DNA from 4 places in the Chryseobacterium sp. X308 genome. Region 1 is predicted to be linked to each of the others. Evidence: riboswitches for the same ligand, from Rfam matches in the RefSeq annotation. Region 1 holds a riboswitch; each other region holds the start of a gene.
What was found. Region 1 has a riboswitch for S-adenosylmethionine ahead of LIV57_RS00060 (alpha/beta fold hydrolase). Riboswitches for the same ligand answer to the same signal wherever they lie in the genome.
Positions count from the first base shown of each region.

Region 2: linked by a shared signal. The riboswitch ahead of LIV57_RS00845 (SusC/RagA family TonB-linked outer membrane protein) and the one ahead of LIV57_RS00060 (alpha/beta fold hydrolase) in region 1 are both predicted to bind S-adenosylmethionine.
Region 3: linked by a shared signal. The riboswitch ahead of LIV57_RS11140 (TonB-dependent receptor plug domain-containing protein) and the one ahead of LIV57_RS00060 (alpha/beta fold hydrolase) in region 1 are both predicted to bind S-adenosylmethionine.
Region 4: linked by a shared signal. The riboswitch ahead of LIV57_RS11475 (TonB-dependent receptor plug domain-containing protein) and the one ahead of LIV57_RS00060 (alpha/beta fold hydrolase) in region 1 are both predicted to bind S-adenosylmethionine.

Region 1 is NZ_JAJFZH010000001.1:13,021-17,343, reverse strand. Features, by position in the region: gene LIV57_RS00065 (MGH1-like glycoside hydrolase domain-containing protein) at 1-2,261, opposite strand, end outside; SAM riboswitch class I at 2,450-2,556, shown strand; gene LIV57_RS00060 (alpha/beta fold hydrolase) at 2,618-3,556, shown strand; gene LIV57_RS00055 (ACT domain-containing protein) at 3,562-4,323, shown strand, end outside.
Region 2 is NZ_JAJFZH010000001.1:170,067-174,389, reverse strand. Features, by position in the region: gene pckA (phosphoenolpyruvate carboxykinase (ATP)) at 1-985, shown strand, start outside; gene LIV57_RS00855 (hypothetical protein) at 1,036-1,473, opposite strand; gene LIV57_RS00850 (type II 3-dehydroquinate dehydratase) at 1,538-1,945, opposite strand; SAM riboswitch class I at 2,190-2,288, shown strand; gene LIV57_RS00845 (SusC/RagA family TonB-linked outer membrane protein) at 2,372-4,323, shown strand, end outside.
Region 3 is NZ_JAJFZH010000008.1:105,428-109,750, reverse strand. Features, by position in the region: gene LIV57_RS11150 (HesA/MoeB/ThiF family protein) at 1-113, shown strand, start outside; gene LIV57_RS11145 (outer membrane beta-barrel protein) at 309-2,534, opposite strand; SAM-I-IV-variant riboswitch at 2,652-2,749, shown strand; gene LIV57_RS11140 (TonB-dependent receptor plug domain-containing protein) at 3,046-4,323, shown strand, end outside.
Region 4 is NZ_JAJFZH010000008.1:178,548-182,870, reverse strand. Features, by position in the region: gene LIV57_RS11480 (alpha-amylase family glycosyl hydrolase) at 1-1,614, shown strand, start outside; SAM riboswitch class I at 1,875-1,979, shown strand; gene LIV57_RS11475 (TonB-dependent receptor plug domain-containing protein) at 2,073-4,323, shown strand, end outside.

The DNA.
Region 1 (4,323 bases):
CCTCGCCAGTTGCTGTTTCCGCCAAACATCCGGCTGTCACTTTCGGCAGGTGTATAGTAGACCATATTTTCAGTTCCGTGCACAGAAAAGATAAAGGGATTTTCTTCATATACCTTAGACATGGCGCGGATTCCGTAAGAACTCAGGAACTCGTTTTCATCAAGCATTCTGGTCAGAACTTTTGTCAGTCTGTTTTTACGAAGTATGCTCATCAGGTGTTTGCGTCCGTGTCCTTCCTCGTCCCAATGGGAAACGAGTTTGGTAAGCTCCGGTTTATTTTTTAAGATCCACTCCATTCGGGTTCTGAAATTCGGCATCTTTTCCAGTAAGCGATGGTCTACAATTTCAACAGCAAACATGGGGATCAAACCAACAATACTTCTTAATCTCAAAGAAACACTGTCTCCGTTTCCAAGCTGCAATACATCATAGAAAAATCCATCTTCTTCATTCCAAAGCCCTTTTGTGCCTTCACCAAGATTTTCCATAGCCTCAGCGATATAAAGATAATGTTCAAAAAACTTGATGGCCATATCTTCATACACCTGATAATATTGGGCAAGTTCCATCGCAATACGCATCATATTCAATGCATACATGGCCATCCAGCTGGTTCCGTCTGCCTGTTCGAGGTGCTGGCCATCCTTTAAAACCATATTCCGGTCAAAAGCTCCGATATTATCGAGACCCAGGAAACCTCCACCGAAAATATTTTTTCCGTTTTTATCCTTTCGGTTCACCCACCACGTGAAATTGAGCAGGAGTTTCTGGAACACTTTTTCTAAGAATAATAAATCCGGCTTTCCGTTATTTTTTTCATCAATTTTAAAAACACGGAAACAAGACCATGCGTGCACCGGCGGATTCACATCACTCATATTCCACTCATACGCAGGAAGCTGTCCGTTAGGGTGCATATACCATTCTTTCGTAAGCAGTAACAGCTGTCCCTTGGCAAACTCTGCATCGATGATGGAAAAAGGAACACAGTGAAACGCCAGGTCCCACGTTGCATACCATGGATATTCCCATTTATCAGGCATGGAAATAATATCCTTGTTATGCAGATGATTCCACTCTGTATTTCTTACATATTCATTGAAATTTCTTGGCGCTTCAAAATTAGGATCACCTTTCAGCCATTTTCCGATATTATAATGATAAAACTGTTTGTTCCAGAGAAGCCCGGCAAAAGCCTGTCTCTGTACATTTCTCTCATCTTCGTTAACGGTATCACTCTGAATTTCCTGATAAAACTCTTCAGCTTCAGTCTGCCGGGCATTGAAAATTTCATCAAAGTTTTCAAAAGGCTCATCGGCTTCATCCGGGCACAATCTGAATTCAAAAACCTTTGATTCTCCGGCTCCGATAAGCTCATCGATCAGGAAAGAAGCTTTTGTCCCCTTTTTTTCAGGGTTTACCGTATCCGTTTGATGGATAATATAATTATTGATTCCGTCTTTGAAATAGGTGTTTTCAACTGCAGGAGCTCCGTAAAGCTTAGAAGTATTGGTTTCATTATCACAAAATACACTTTGTGCATTTGAATTTCTGGAATACAGCTTCCTGATCGAAATACTGTCGTGGGCAATATTGATACTTCCGTCATGAGAAGCATTGAGTTCTGCCTTATAGGTGTTGTATCCCCATTTCCAGTTATTTCTGAACCATGCTGTAGGTGCCACCACAATAGGTGCCTCATGCTGGCTTCGGTTACAGACCGTTACCCTGGCCAGAATATCATTGTGATCAGCCTTACAGTATTCAATGAAAATATCGAAATACTCATCATTATCAAAAATCCCGGTGTCGAAAAGCTCATACTCAGGCTCCTTTTTGCTGCGTTTTCCATTTTCGGTTAGAATATCATCATAAGGAAACTCATTGATCGGGTACTTATACAGCATTTTCATATAGCTGTGGGTAGGCGTATTATCCAGGTAATAAAAGATTTCTTTGATGTCTTCCCCATGGTTTCCCTGAGGATTGCTCAAGCCAAAGAATCGTTCTTTTACCATTTTATCTTTCTTGTTCCAGAACGAAAAAGCAAAGCATAAAAGCTGCTTTACATCAGAAATTCCGGCAATACCTTCTTCGCCCCAGCGGTAGGCGTAGCTTTCGGCATTATTATGATTGGTAAAATTCCAGGCATTCCCGTTCGGGCTATAATCTTCACGTACATTTCCCCACTGCCGGTTGCTTACATAAGGTCCCCAGTTTTTCCATTTGGTATCTTGTAATCTATCTTTTTCGGCGGTCATATGGCATCATTTTTCAATACGAAGTTAGTTTTTTTGAGAAGTAATTCCAATTTTTTTCATCTGAACAATTATTAATATGGTCTTGGAATACTTGTATTTAAGGGCTTTTTTAAATATTAAAATAATTTTTTTTTGAAATTAAAAGAAAAGAACTACCTTTGCACCATTCGTTCATTCAAATATTGAAAATGTTATCAAGAAAGGTTGAGGGATTAGACCCTATGAAACCTTAGCAACCCTTTGCGCAAGCAAAGAAGGTGCTACGTTCTACCAAATAATTTTGGACAGATAACTCACTGAAGTTCTTTTTCAGCCATTTCCTGTGGCATTTTCAATTGTATTAAAATTTAATAGAATTGAAAACAGAACTAAACTATATTAATCTTTCTTATCAAACTCATTCCCAAAAGGAATACCATATCCCGTTGAGCTATCAGCTCTTTGGGAAAGATCTGTTTACAGCCCCAGTTATCTTAATCAACCATGCTCTTACCGGAAACTCAAATGTATCCGGAGAAAAAGGCTGGTGGAAACAGCTGGTAGGAAAAAATCAGATTGTTGATACCGATCAATATACCGTTCTGTGCTTCAATATACCAGGAAACGGATACGACGATTTTTTAATTGAAGATTATGAAGACTTTACTCCTTCAGATATCGCTGCGATATTTCTGAAAGGGCTTGAAGTTTTACAGATCAAAAACTTATATGCCATTATGGGAAGCTCTCTGGGAGGAGGAATTGCCTGGGAAATGCTGGCCCAGCAGCCGGATCTTGCGGAGATTTTTATTCCTATTGCCTGCGATTACAGAACGCACGACTGGCTTCATGCACAGTGTCTGGTTCAGAAATTTTTATTAAATGATAAGGAAGAACCATTACAGAAGGCAAGAATTCATGCTATGTTGTGTTACAGAACTCCACAGTCGCTCAATGACAGATTTCAAAACCAATATAATCAGGAAAAACAACGCCTGGAATCAGAAGACTGGCTGGTTTATCATGGTAATGCACTAAACGAAAGATTTAGTTTAAAAGCTTACAAATTGATGAATCATCTCTTAATGAATATAAATGCTGCTGATACAGCACTGGAGAACATTCAGGCACGAATGCACATGATCTCCGTAGATACAGATTTATTTTTCCCGGCTTCTGAAATCCGAATGTGTTTTGAAAACTTAAAAGAGAAAAATAAAGATGTTTCTTATCACGAGATCCAATCTATACATGGGCATGATGCCTTCCTAATGGAATATCAACAATTAAATAATATCATTAAAAACATTTTATAGAAGTAATGAAAAATGCTAACGAAATAAAATTTTTGAAGAACAGATCAATCGTCAAATTTGAAGGAGAAGATTTCCTGGGAGAAATCGGGATTGACGGACGAATTTTTAAAGCGCTTACTTTGGCGCGTATCAGTGTAGGAGTAATCTCTCAGCAGGCCGTAGAAAACGGAATCTCTATTCTGGTTCATGAAAATGATGCAGAGAAGGCAGTGGCTTGTCTTATCGATGAATTTGAAGCAGAAAGAAAATCAGGAAAAGTTTCTCAGATTTATAGTATCAATAATGTTTCTGTGATTGGTTTTGTAGCAGAAGATTTCAATAAAGTTTTTGCTGAGCTGGCAAGAAATAATGTTTTCCCGTTACTTTTAAATCAGGTGGCAGGAGAAAACAGAGTCAATATCGTAGTGACCTCTTCGCAGGATGAAAAAACAAGAAATATCATAGAATCTGAAATTTTCAAAAAGCCAAAGACCGTTCATCTGGCAATTATTGGTCACGGAAACGTAGGTAAAACCTTGATAGAACAGGTACTTGAATCTGCAGAAGAAATTAAAAAACGTAAAAAAATAGACCTTAAAGTAGTTGCGGTAGCCAATTCAAAGAAAATTGCCTTCAATAAAAAAGGGTTTGATGCCAATTGGGGCGATGAGGTTTTAACAGCAGAACGGCCGTCAAATGTTGAAGAACTGATTAATTTCTCCAACGAAAATCAACTGGAAAATCTGATCGTTGTGGATAACACAGCAAGCAAAGATTTTGTTAAAAAC
Region 2 (4,323 bases), 160 kb from region 1:
CGCTATGATGAACTACTATCTTCCATTAAAAGGGATGGCTTCAATGCACTGTTCTGCAAACGTAGGAGAAAAAGGTGATGTAGCTTTATTCTTTGGTCTTTCAGGAACTGGTAAAACAACTTTATCAGCAGATCCTAAAAGATACCTTATCGGTGACGATGAGCACGGATGGGATAATAACGGAGTATTCAACTATGAAGGCGGATGCTACGCTAAAGTTATCGACTTATCTGCAGAAAAAGAACCGGATATCTTTGCTGCCATCAAGAGAGATGCACTTCTTGAAAACGTTGTTGTTAACAATGGAGTAGCGGATTATACAGACGGATCTATCACTGAGAACACAAGAGTTTCTTATCCAATCTATCATATCAACAAAATTGTATTGCCTTCCAAAGCAGGTCATGCCAAAAAGATCGTTTATCTTTCAGCAGATGCATTCGGAGTACTTCCTCCGGTTTCTATCCTGAATGAAGATCAGGCTCAATACCACTTCCTTTGCGGTTATACATCAAAATTAGCAGGAACTGAAAGGGGAATTACTGAACCTCAGCCATCTTTCTCTCCAGCATTTGGTGAAGCATTCCTTACATTGCACCCAACAATGTATTCTAAAACATTAATCGGTAAAATGAAGGAGCACGGAGCTAAAGCTTATCTGGTAAACACAGGTTGGAATGGTACCGGAAAGAGAATTTCTCTAAAAGATACCAGAGCAATCATTGATGCCATCATTGACGGTTCTATTGATAATGCTCCTAAAACTCAGGTTCCGATCATGAACCTTGAAATTCCTACTGAATTGCCAAACGTTTCTACAGGTATTCTAGATCCTAGAGATACTTATGAGAACGCTTCAGAATGGGAAGAAAAAGCAAAAGATCTTGCTTCAAGATATATCAAGAACTTTGAGCAGTACTGTGATACTGAAGAAGGTAAAAAATTAGTAGCTTCAGGACCTCAATTGCAGGAACAGACTATCTAATAGTTACCAATCAACATATAAAAAGCCTCATCACTGATGAGGCTTTCTTATTAGTATTTTTTACAACTTTCAATCAATTCATTCTGTTCATCCAGTTTCAGGACTGTTGATTTGATTGATTCTTCAGTCAGATATTTTATAATCATAAAATGCTTTGAAGAAAAGTAAGACTTTCCGTCCAATATTTTATCTAAATACTTTGGAGTAGTGAAGGTCATCCAATATTTTGTTTTGTCAGAAAATTCAATGGTGACTTCTATAGCAGATTCAGTATCCTCTACTATTTCATCATCAATATGAATGGAAATAATTTCCGGTTCTTTCTCCAAGCAGAAATAAAACTTAGAATACCATCTGAGCTTACCTTCATCATTCCAGATTCTTATATTTTCAGCATTTATTTCTTCAACGATATAAGATTTTCTTTTTGTTAATTGCCCGGAATATATGCCAATGCTTTTACAGTAAATCTTATCCTTTATCTTCATAAATTATTTTTCATAATCATCCGTGAAAATCTGTGAAATCCGTGGTTAAATAAAAAAATATAAGTTATTTTAAACTTAATAAGGCCAACCGATACCCATCCATTCCAAAGCCTGATAAGACCGCATCCGTATTAGCTGCTGTTACAGATTTCTGTCTGAATTCCTCTCTTTTATAGATATTGCTGATATGAACTTCTACTTTAGGTTTTTTGATATTTTTTAAACAGTCTGCAATTGCATATGAATAGTGAGTATAAGCCCCGGGATTGATCACTACTGCATCGAAGTCATCCTCCTGAAGCCTGTTAATAAGCTCGCCTTCAATATTAGACTGATAATATTTTATATCATGAACCTGAAACTCGGATTTCAAATTTTCCAAATAACTTTCCATAGAAACATTTCCATAGATTTCCGGTTCTCTTGTGCCTAAAAGATTGAGATTAGGCCCGTTGATGATTAAAACTCTCATACCATAAAATTAAAAACTTTTTTTAATTAATGGTCAAAAATTTCAATGTGATGTAGATTTGTTTCAATTGAGTTTTTAATAATGATATTTGTCATATTTAAATAAATGATAAAGCTTACAACTCCTTATTGTTATGGCTTTTATTAAAATTTTATGTTAATTATTAAAAATTTATCATGAAAAAACAATAAGTCTACTTGTTTTGTAGACTAAAAGTTTTTAGCTTTGCAACCATATTTCGATCGGCTTATAAAGAAAGATGGAGGGAACTGACCCTGTGAAGTCTTAACAACCTACCCTTGGGGCAAGGTGTTACGTTCAGCCTTTTAAGGAAAAATAAGCATTTGGTTTATCGTATTTATCGATGCCCTTTGCTGACTTTTCTGCAAAGGGTTAAATTTTAATATATGATAAATAAAATTGATTATGATTAGTAAAAATTTATTTAATTCTAAAGCCTGGATACCTCCGGTTGCGGCTTTTTTTCTGGGAGTCACCAGTTTAAGTGCACAGAATTCCAGACTGAAAAAAGATAGTCTTCATGAAAAGGAGCTTGATGAAGTCGTAGTGGTAGCTTACGGAAAAGCAAAAAGAAACAGCTATACCGGTTCTGTAGCCACCATTTCCAGTGATAAAATCAATAACAGACCTGTAACCAATATTACCAAAGCATTGGAAGGGCAGGTTGCAGGGATTCAGACTACCAGTGCCTCAGGGCAGCCGGGTGCGGTTTCTACTATCAGAATCAGAGGAATCGGTTCTATCAGTGCTTCCAGTGATCCTTTATACGTAGTAGACGGAATTCCTTTTGACGGAAATATTAACTCTATCAGCCCAAGTGATATTGAATCCATCAGTGTTTTGAAAGACGCTACAGCAAGTGCCTTGTATGGTTCAAGAGGGGCAAACGGAATTATCATCATCACTACAAAATCAGGAAAAAAAGGAGAAGCAAAAGTTAATTTTAATATCAGTCAGGGATTCTCCGGAAGAGCTGTCAAAGATTATGAACAGGTAAATACGGATCAGTACTTTCAATTATATTGGGAAGCGTTGAGAAACGGATATCAGTCCGGTAAAGTCTCTTCTCAGCAGGCTGCTCAGATGGCAACAGATAATCTTGTTTCTACTCTTGGAATTAATCCATATGGAACTGCTTATCCAAAACCGGTGGGAACAGATGGAAAATTATTGTCAGGGGCATCACCACTCTGGAATGATGACTGGAGAGATATTCTACAGAGAGTGGCCTCACGAAACCAGGTGGATCTTGATATCAGCGGAGGAAGTGATAAAAGTAATTACTTCTTTTCCCTTGGTTATCTGGACGACAAAGGTATGGCCATTGAATCTGGTTTTAAAAGATATAATACCAGGCTGAAAATTAATTCCGAAGTTAAAAAATGGCTGAATGTTGGAGTCAACTTAAGCTATACGAACAGTATTCAGCAGGCGCCTACTTCTTCGGATTCAAAAGCGAGTAATATCATCAATGCGGCAAGGTTTATTCCTTCATTCTATCCTTATTATGAGAGAAATGCAGACGGCACTTACGTTTTAGATGCCGACGGAAATCCAATTTATGATTTTGGAAAGTACAGGCCCACAAATGCACTTCAAAATCAGAATGCTGCTGCAACGTTGCCTTTAGATAAAAACGAAAATAAAGAAGATAACTTTTCAGGGAAAGGATTCATGGAATTCACTTTCTTACCGGAGTTGAAGTTCAAGACAAGTTTTTCTGTTGATCTGGTGAATTATAACGGACATTATTATTCAAATCCATTACTTGGGCAAGGTGCGGAAATTGGAGGTTCAGTGACGAAGACCAATACCAGAACACTTTCCTATACAACCAGCAATATTCTGACGTATGATAAAAAGTTTGGAAAGCATCATGTTAATGCATTAGCAGGACATGAATTCTACAAATACGATTATCAGACGATTTCAGGAACGAGAAGTCAGTTTTCACTGCCTTATTACTATGAGCCGGATGCTGCTTCTCTGCTGGGAAGTTTCAGTGGAAACAGTAATAAATTAAGCTTATTGAGTTTCCTTGGAAAAGTAGAGTATGACTACAATAATACTTACTTCTTATCTGCATCGGGAAGAGCAGACAGTTCTTCAAGATTTGTGAAAGATAACAGATGGGGCAGATTCTGGTCAGTGGGAGGTTCGTGGAAAATTTCGAATGAGGAATTTATTAAAAGCCTTAATGTTTTTAATCAATTAACACTGCGTGCCAGCTATGGAGGACAGGGAAACGATAAATTACTTAGACCTAACGGGCAGCCGCTTTATTATGCGTATCAGGAGTTATACAGGTTTATCAGCCTTGGTGGAGAACCGGGAACAACATTGGAGAAAACGTCTAC
Region 3 (4,323 bases), on a different contig from region 1:
GAAGTATGATGGCACTTCAGACCTTAAAAATCATAACAGATCTTCCGGTAAGTTTGAATCAGCTGACATTGGTAGACACACTGAGCTGGAGATTTCAGACGGTAGATTTCTGATGTAAATGTAAACACTAATGTCACAAATGTTTTCACAAATAACACCATTTTATTAGCAATACATATCAATAGGGGCGGGCTTTAGCCCGTCTTACGTGTATAAAACGATCCATTGGCGTTATCCAAAATTTATATAAAAAAACAGGTGATAATCATTTTTACCACCTGTTTTTATTTATCTATTATAAAGAAGAATTATTGTGCCTGCTGCATTACACCTCCGGTATCTTCTTTTTTGGTCTGGTTAAGGATATTCGGATCTTCTTTCGCCAATTTATTTCTCGTCGGAATTTTATAATTAATGGAAAGTCCGAAATTTCTTGTGTCGTATTTGCTGTAGATCATCACCGGATTTCCAGATGGCGGATTAGAACGTACCTGCATCACCTGTCCGTTGAAAATATCGTTTGCAAAAACAGAAAGTGTCAGACGGTTGTTCATAAACTTCTTCGTCAACGTAATATCAAACGAGTTGTTGAATGGTTTCTCTGCCGTGAAGTAAAAATATCCTGCCTTTGGAGTCAGATAGCTGTAATTCGCAGTAAGTTTGATGTCTTTAGGCAAAATAATCTGCGTCATGATATTGAAAATCCAGAACCCTTTATTGTTCAGATTATCAATTTCATGCTTCTGATATCCTGCATATAAATACATGAAGTTTATTTTATCCGGATTGAAATTAAATTTCATGATTTCACTCAAAGGCTTACTGAAAATCATAAAAGGAACCGGTAATCCCACATTGAAATTGTGAATTTTCATATTGGAAATATTCACCTGCTCATTGAAGAGTTTTCTTCCGTCTTTTCGGATGATCTGTGCTACCTGATTGCTTGCCGAGCTTACGCTATACCCGATAAACGCATAATCAAAAGCTGATATTTTCAATTCATAATTATCAAAAATAGTAGGCTGTAGATTCGGGTTACCATTTACTTCTGTACTAGGTCCCGAGAATGTTACGTTATTCGGGTTCAGGGCAGAAATACTTGGCAGACTGATTTTTCTGTTGTAATTCGCGGCAATATAAACCTGATTCATCATGTTATACTGTACACTTGCGTTCGGGAAAAATTTAAATTTATTGAAGGGAATTAAATTAGCCTCTACCAGTTTTGCATCTTTATCAAAATATCTTGTTACCCCGGAAATATCATAGTTTTCAGCACGGGAACCCAATGTAAAATCAAATTTTTTCAGTTTAGCCTGAAACTCTAAATACGTTGAAGCAGTCTGTCTCTGATATTCCAGATTGGTCAGTCCAAAACTTTCTGTATCATAATCCTGTCTTTCATACAATCCTCCAAAACTTACCTTTCCACCGTCAAGAAGCTTGATTGGCTGTGCGTAATCTACTTTAAAGTTGGCAATATTCATCACGGATTTATTATTCAGAATATCCTTTAATCCATTGGTAGGGCTATCAAGAGGTTCATTGGGATAAGCTAGAAATGTCCCATCCTGAAAGTAATTATCCTGAGAAAATTTGCTGTCTGATCTCGTATACCCAAACTGGAAATCCAGTTTTTGAGATTTGTCAGCAAAACGTTTCTGATAGGTTACAACCGCTTCCTGTCTCAAATTATTGGTATGGGCAACGTCAGAAGAAGTATAAAAAGCTTCTTGTAAATCTTTCGGGTTTCTCTTGAACGGTAAATCTCCATGCCCGTCACTTAAAGTATAGTTGTCATTATTATTGTGATAAATATCGTAGTTCAATAATAACCTGTCCTGTCCCAGATCAAAAGTTAATCCGGATTTTGCAAAATATCCGCGTGCGTATCTATCGGTATGGCTTGTTAGAAGCTCATCCTGCTGGCCATTCAGCATACTTTCACGGTAATTCTGCCCAACATTCAGCTGCCATCCGAAATATTTATTTCTTGCATTTAAATTAACAGAATTAGTCGTTCTGCTTCTGTATTGGTCATAATTTGTAAAAGAATAATTCCCTGAATACGTAGCGGTTAAATATTTATTTGCATTTTTGTTGGTGATGATATTCATGATGGCACCTCCGGAAGTTGCCGGAAACTCAGCACCTGGCTGGGTGATCACTTCAATTCTCTCTACGGAATTAGCCGGCATTCCCTCCAGGAAAGAGTTCAGTTCATTGGAAGTGATGTTCAGAGGTCTTCCGTTAAGATATACTTCCAGCATTTTTCCCTGATACATCATCCCGGCAATATCGGTAGATACAAGTCCTGGAAGTTTTTTAATTCCTTCCAGAACGTTTCCGTTATTCAGCTGAGGCTGCTCAGAAAAGTCAAAAATAGTACGGTCTGCTTTTTGTTCAACGGCTTTTTTAGTTTTGGTAATGACTACGCCTTCAATTTGTTTTTCCTGTGGTTTATTATTTTTTTCTTGTGAAAAAACAAAAACAGAGCTTAGTAAGGATAAAGCGAAAATTGTTTTTTTCATAATGTTTTACTGTTATCCGGTTAGACGCTGAAAAAGATAATTTGTTACGCTAAAATGTTGAAAATCGAAAATTTAGGCTAAATTTTTTTTATTTCGGAAATAATTATATCTTTGCCAGGTAATTATCAAGAATCTCTAGATGGGATAGCAACCTGCAAAAACAAGCAAGGTGCTGCAATCGATAAGCCGGATCTTCCGGAAAAAATGTTTATCATTCTATCATTACTCCCATCTTGAATTTTTGTTTTAAAGTTAAAATCAAATGTTTAAAGACAAGGGAAATCACATTCCATCAGTAATTTTTTATTCTTCAGATCATGAAGTGAGCCTTCATTACTCTGATATGTTCTCATGCCATTTCTACATGCGCATGTGTTGTTGCTTCTAGCCTTTTCTATTTCTAAAAAATAATACAAACATTTCGAATTCTATGGTAACCTTACAATTTAGGGCTACAGGATCTGTATTGCTTAAAAAACAAATTTCATTAACAAAAAAGTACACAACAAACATGCATAATTTCAAAAAAAGAATTTTTATTCCTTCTATCGTGCTTATTTCTTCATTTTATTACGCACAGACGGACACTTTACAATCGAAGAAAATAGAAGATGTAGTCATCCTTGGGTCCAGGGGTTCCGGAAGATCTTTGACCGATACTCCTGTTCCGGTGGACATCATTAATATATCTAAAATTTTAAAACAGAGCCCGACGAATAATATCAGCCAGGCTTTAAACTATATCGTACCTTCATTTTCATCTACATCACATACTGTAAATGACGGAACTGATTTTGTGGATCCGGCACTGTTGAGAGGGTTAGGACCGGATCAGGTTTTGGTATTACTCAATGGAAAAAGAAGATATCAGTCTTCACTGATTAATGTTACCCTTACACCGGGAAGAGGTTCTGTGGGAACCGACCTTAATGCTATTCCTGCTTTTGCATTGGAAAAAATAGAGGTTTTAAGGGATGGAGCTTCTGCCCAGTATGGCTCTGATGCTATTGCGGGAGTGATAAACCTGGGACTGAAAAAAAGGCTGGGACTTTCCGGACAGGTATTTTTAGGTGGATATGCTTCACCTGTTGCCAATAATTTCTCCGGAGGGGTAGACGGACAGACTGTTTCTGTAGACCTTAATTATGGTGCTAAAATAGGGAAATCCGGATTTTTTAACATTACAGGTTCTGCGCAATACCGTGATCCTTATTCCAGAGCTGGAGTCAGGGAAGGAGATATTTTCAACGCCTATAATGCCATTAATTACCGGGCATTACAGGATGGAGTGAATATTGACGGGCTCTATAAAAATATTACCAATACTTCCAATACTCAGCAAATCATCAATACCATTAAACAGTATGCGACTAAGGTTGGATATTTTGCACCTGATTTTCAATCTCAGATTTCCGGGGCAAACAGCATTTCTGAACTTCAAAAAGTATTGGGTAAAGATTTTACCTCTGAGGAGCTTAATTACAGAGGATTGGAGAGAAAAGATTTCAGTTTGAGAGCCGGGCAGTCTAAACTACAGTCCGGACAGCTCTTCTTCAACTCTGAAATTCCTGTGAATGACGAATGGAAGGTTTATTCATTTGGTGGCTACAGCTACCGTCTTGGAAATGCAGGAGGATTTTACAGACTTCCGAACAATGAAAGGAATATTAATGGAGTTACTCCCAACGGATATCTGCCTCAGATTGAAGCCTCTGTAAATGATTATTCCCTTGCTGCCGGAATTAAAGGAAAATGGGATGGCTGGAATGTGGATTTCAGTAACACATTC
Region 4 (4,323 bases), on a different contig from region 1:
GAACTGCTTCCGATCATGGAATTTGACGGCAATCTTTCCTGGGGATACAATACTTCTTTCCATTATGCACTGGACAAAGCCTACGGTACTCCCGAAAAATTCAAAGAATTTGTAGATGTATGCCACCAGAACGGAATTGCAGTCATTCTGGATGTAGCATTTAATCATGCTACAGGGCGTTCACCTCTGGTAAGACTCTGGAATATTGATCCGGATGGTGATGGCTATGGAAATGTTGCAGCCAACAATCCTTACTTTAATCAGGTTCCGAAACATTCATACAATGTATTTAACGATTTTAACCATACCAGCCTTTCAACGCAATATTACGTTGAAAGATGTCTTGAGCAATGGCTGACTGAATATCACATAGATGGCTTCCGCTGGGATTTAACCAAAGGATTTACGCAAAGCTGTTCCGAAAATGATGAAGCCTGTACCAATGCCTATCAGCAGGACAGAGTAGACATCATGAAACATTATGCAGACAGACAATGGGCGATTGATCCCAACTCGTACATGATCTTCGAACACCTTGGAACTGATGCAGAAGAGCAGCAATGGGCGAATTACAGAATAGCAGAAGGAAAAGGCGTTATGCTTTGGAATAAACAGACAGATCCTTACAATCAGAATACGATGGGATATAAGGAAAACAGCAATTACGACCGAATGAACCACAGTCTTCACGGATTTACCAATCTGAGTGGCGTAGGTTACGGAGAAAGCCACGATGAAGAAAGACTGATGTTTAAAAACCTTGCATACGGTGCAGCGAACGGAAGCTATGATGTAAAAAACCTGAATACCGCTCTTGAAAGAATGAAAACTTTCGGGGCAACGTTCTTTACTATTCCTGGTCCGAAAATGATCTGGCAGTTTGGAGAATTAGGATATGAATTCAGCATCAACAGATGTGCAAACGGTACGATAGACAGCGGATGCAGAACCGATGAGAAACCTGTTGCATTTACGCTGGGGTATGATACTGATGTGAATAGAAAAGCAGTCTACGATACATGGGCTAAAATCATCAATATCAGGAATACCTATCCGGTTTTTAAATCTAAAACCTATACTATAGAATCCAACAATCTTACGAACGATCCCAATGGCCTGATCACAAGAATTTATGTGTATGATGCCTCTATTACAACAGGAATAAAGAATGTTGTCGTATTGGGCAATTACACGACTTCCGCACAGAATGTAGTGCCTTATTTCCCTTACACAGGTCAATGGCAGAATCTGATGGATAACAGTATTTCGAATATAGTTTCCACAACGGCTCCGATCACTTTACAGCCCGGAGAATTCAGAATCTTTGGAAATTATGCAGGAGCGTTGTCTACTGTAGATACCAATGCAGCCAATAAACTATCCCTTCAGATTGCAGATAATCCTGTCCGAAATGGAATCGCTAAACTGGTTTTCAATAAAGCAAAAAATGGGGAAATTTCAATTTTTGATATGACTGGCAAAAGAATGGATTCTTTCAAACTGGATAAAGAAAATGGCATCTATGAAGCGAAAATCAGTTATCCGGCAGGAACTTATCTGGTACAGTTGAAATCAGAGACAGGAATAGCCATTCAAAAGATGATTGTTAAATAAAACAAAAGGTGAAGTTGCCTAGACTTATAAAAAATATTGAATATCTTAAAAAACCATTAAGAAGGATTAAGAAATAAAGTATAGTTAAGGTTAATCATTCTGATTTTTAAGTTTCTCTTACTCCTCTTAAACTCTTATTAAATCTTAATGGTTCAAAAATAAAAAGTTTAAACAAGTTCATACAAAATAAAAGGCAAATTTGCGGATCAGCAGATTTGCCTTTTTTTGTAAGTTCAGAAAAATAGTCTACTTTTGCAGTAGATTTATCAAGAAAGGTGGAGGGATTTGGCCCGGTGAAACCTTAGCAACCTGCACAATTCCAGCGTGTAAAGGTGCTAATTCCAACCCTTTGGGAGAGATAATTGAAGTCAATACTCTATATGAATTCCATTTCTTGAAGTCTTGTGTATCTGCGGAAAGATCCGTCAGATTGGTAGTATTAATTGGCAAGAACAAAAATGAAAAAATTAAGCACAGCTGTACTATTGCTTGGAGCAATTCTGGTAGCTGCTCAGGAAAGTGAGGAAAAAGGAAAACAGATCGAAGATGTTATCATCGTCGGAAACCGTAATGTCAAAAGAACAAAGCTGGAGACACCGGTTCCTGTAGATGTTATCAATATCGATAAAATCCAGAGAAGCGCTCCGCAAATGACCGCTCAGGATCTCCTGAATTATGTGATTCCGTCGTTTAATGCAGTGAGGCAGTCTGCTTCTGATGGCACAGAGCATATTGATCCCGTAACATTAAGAGGAATGGGCCCCGATCAGGTTCTCGTATTGCTTAACGGAAAAAGAAGACATACTACTTCATTGGTCAATTATCAGAATACCGTAGGAAATGGTTCCGTAGGAACAGATTTGAGTACCATTCCCGTAATTGCTATTGATAGAATAGAAGTGTTAAGAGACGGAGCTGCTGCACAATATGGTTCTGATGCTATTGCCGGAGTGATCAACATTATTCTTAAGAAAAATGCCGGAGCTTCAGCAAGTCTTACTTACGGATTAAGCGGAAGAAATGATGGAGATACTTATCAGGCAGGAGTCAACTATGGTACTTCATTAGGAAAAAAAGATGGTTATATCAATCTATCCCTGCAATTAAGCCACAGAGGAAAAACCACAAGAACTCAAAATCACGATCTGGATATTTTCGGCGATAATTTTGCTTATGAATTTGCTGGTGACGCTGAAGCGGTAAAAGCAGCCAGAGCTGCGGATGATGCCGAAATTGAAAAAAGAGGGTTGACCCGTGATGATTTTAATTTTCAGATCGGAGATGCCCAGATCAGACAGGGACAGTTGTTTTTCAATTCAGAATATCCTTTTAATGATCATTTTAAACTCTATTCTTTCGGAGGTTTCAGTATTAAAGAAGGAGAAGGGTTTGGTTTCAGAAGACTGCCAAGCGAAAAGTCTAATGTGGTTTCATCCATTTATCCGAATGGTTTTCAGGCGGTTCTTGGGTCTCAGGTATATGATGTTTCTTATGCCGTAGGTGCAAAATATAATGTTAACGATTGGCTATTTGACCTTAGTAACACCTTTGGAAGCAATATTTTCAATTATAAGGTAAGCAATACCAATAATGCTTCTCTGGGAGCAAAATCGCCGACAAGTTTTTATGCAGGCACCCATAGTTTTCTGCAGAATACCATTAATCTTGATGTTTCCAAAAATATAAACCGTTTCAATATTGCTTTCGGTGGTGAGTTCAGGTTTGAACAATACCAGATCAAAGCTGGTGATGAAGCTTCTTATACCCAATATGACATCAATGGAAATGTTGCCACTGAAGGATCAACAGTACTTGGAGCAGGCGGATCTCAATCCTTTATCGGATTTTCTCCGAACAATGCCTTGAAGAAAGACAGACATTCCACGGCAGTATATGCAGATGTTTCCTATGATTTGGATAAAAAACTGAATATTGATGCCGCTGCCAGATTTGAAAATTATTCAGATTTCGGAAACACCTTGAATGGAAAACTCGCTGTACGATATGAGTTTGTAAAAAACTATGCGGTAAGAGCCGCTGTTGGGACAGGATTCAGGGCTCCCTCGCTTCAACAGCAGTATTTTAATAATTCCTATGCGGATATTTCTACTTCGGGTTCTAAGATTGTTACCAAAGGAATATTCAGCAACGATAGTGAAGCTGCCAGAATTCTTGGGTTTGATAAACTCAAGCAGGAAACTTCTGTCAATGCAAGTGCTGGATTTACTCTGAAGCCATTAAAAGGACTGTTCATTACAATAGATGGCTATTTTATTAAAGTAAAAGACAGAATAGTTATTACAGGTAATATTACAGATCCAAGACTATCAAATCCTGCTGTGGTTGGGCATGGAAATGAGGTAGAAAGCGGAAGATTCTTCGCCAATGCTATTGATACAGAAACGAAAGGAGTAGATGTAGTGGTTTCCTATGACTGGATTCTTGGGAATGGAAAATTAAATATGAATCTTGCCGGAAACTATACGGAAACAAAAATCACAAATTTTCATTTTCCTGAAAACTTAGGAACGCCTCAGGATCAGTTTTTTGGTCCCGATCAGATCAATATCATTGAAACACTGTCTCCAAAAACAAAAGCTTCATTAGGATTAAATTATGGAATCGGAAAATTCAGTTTTCTCGTAAGAAATACCTATTTTGGTAAGGTAATAAGAGATGGTTATCCGTTTGGAGACGTGCAGGAATTCT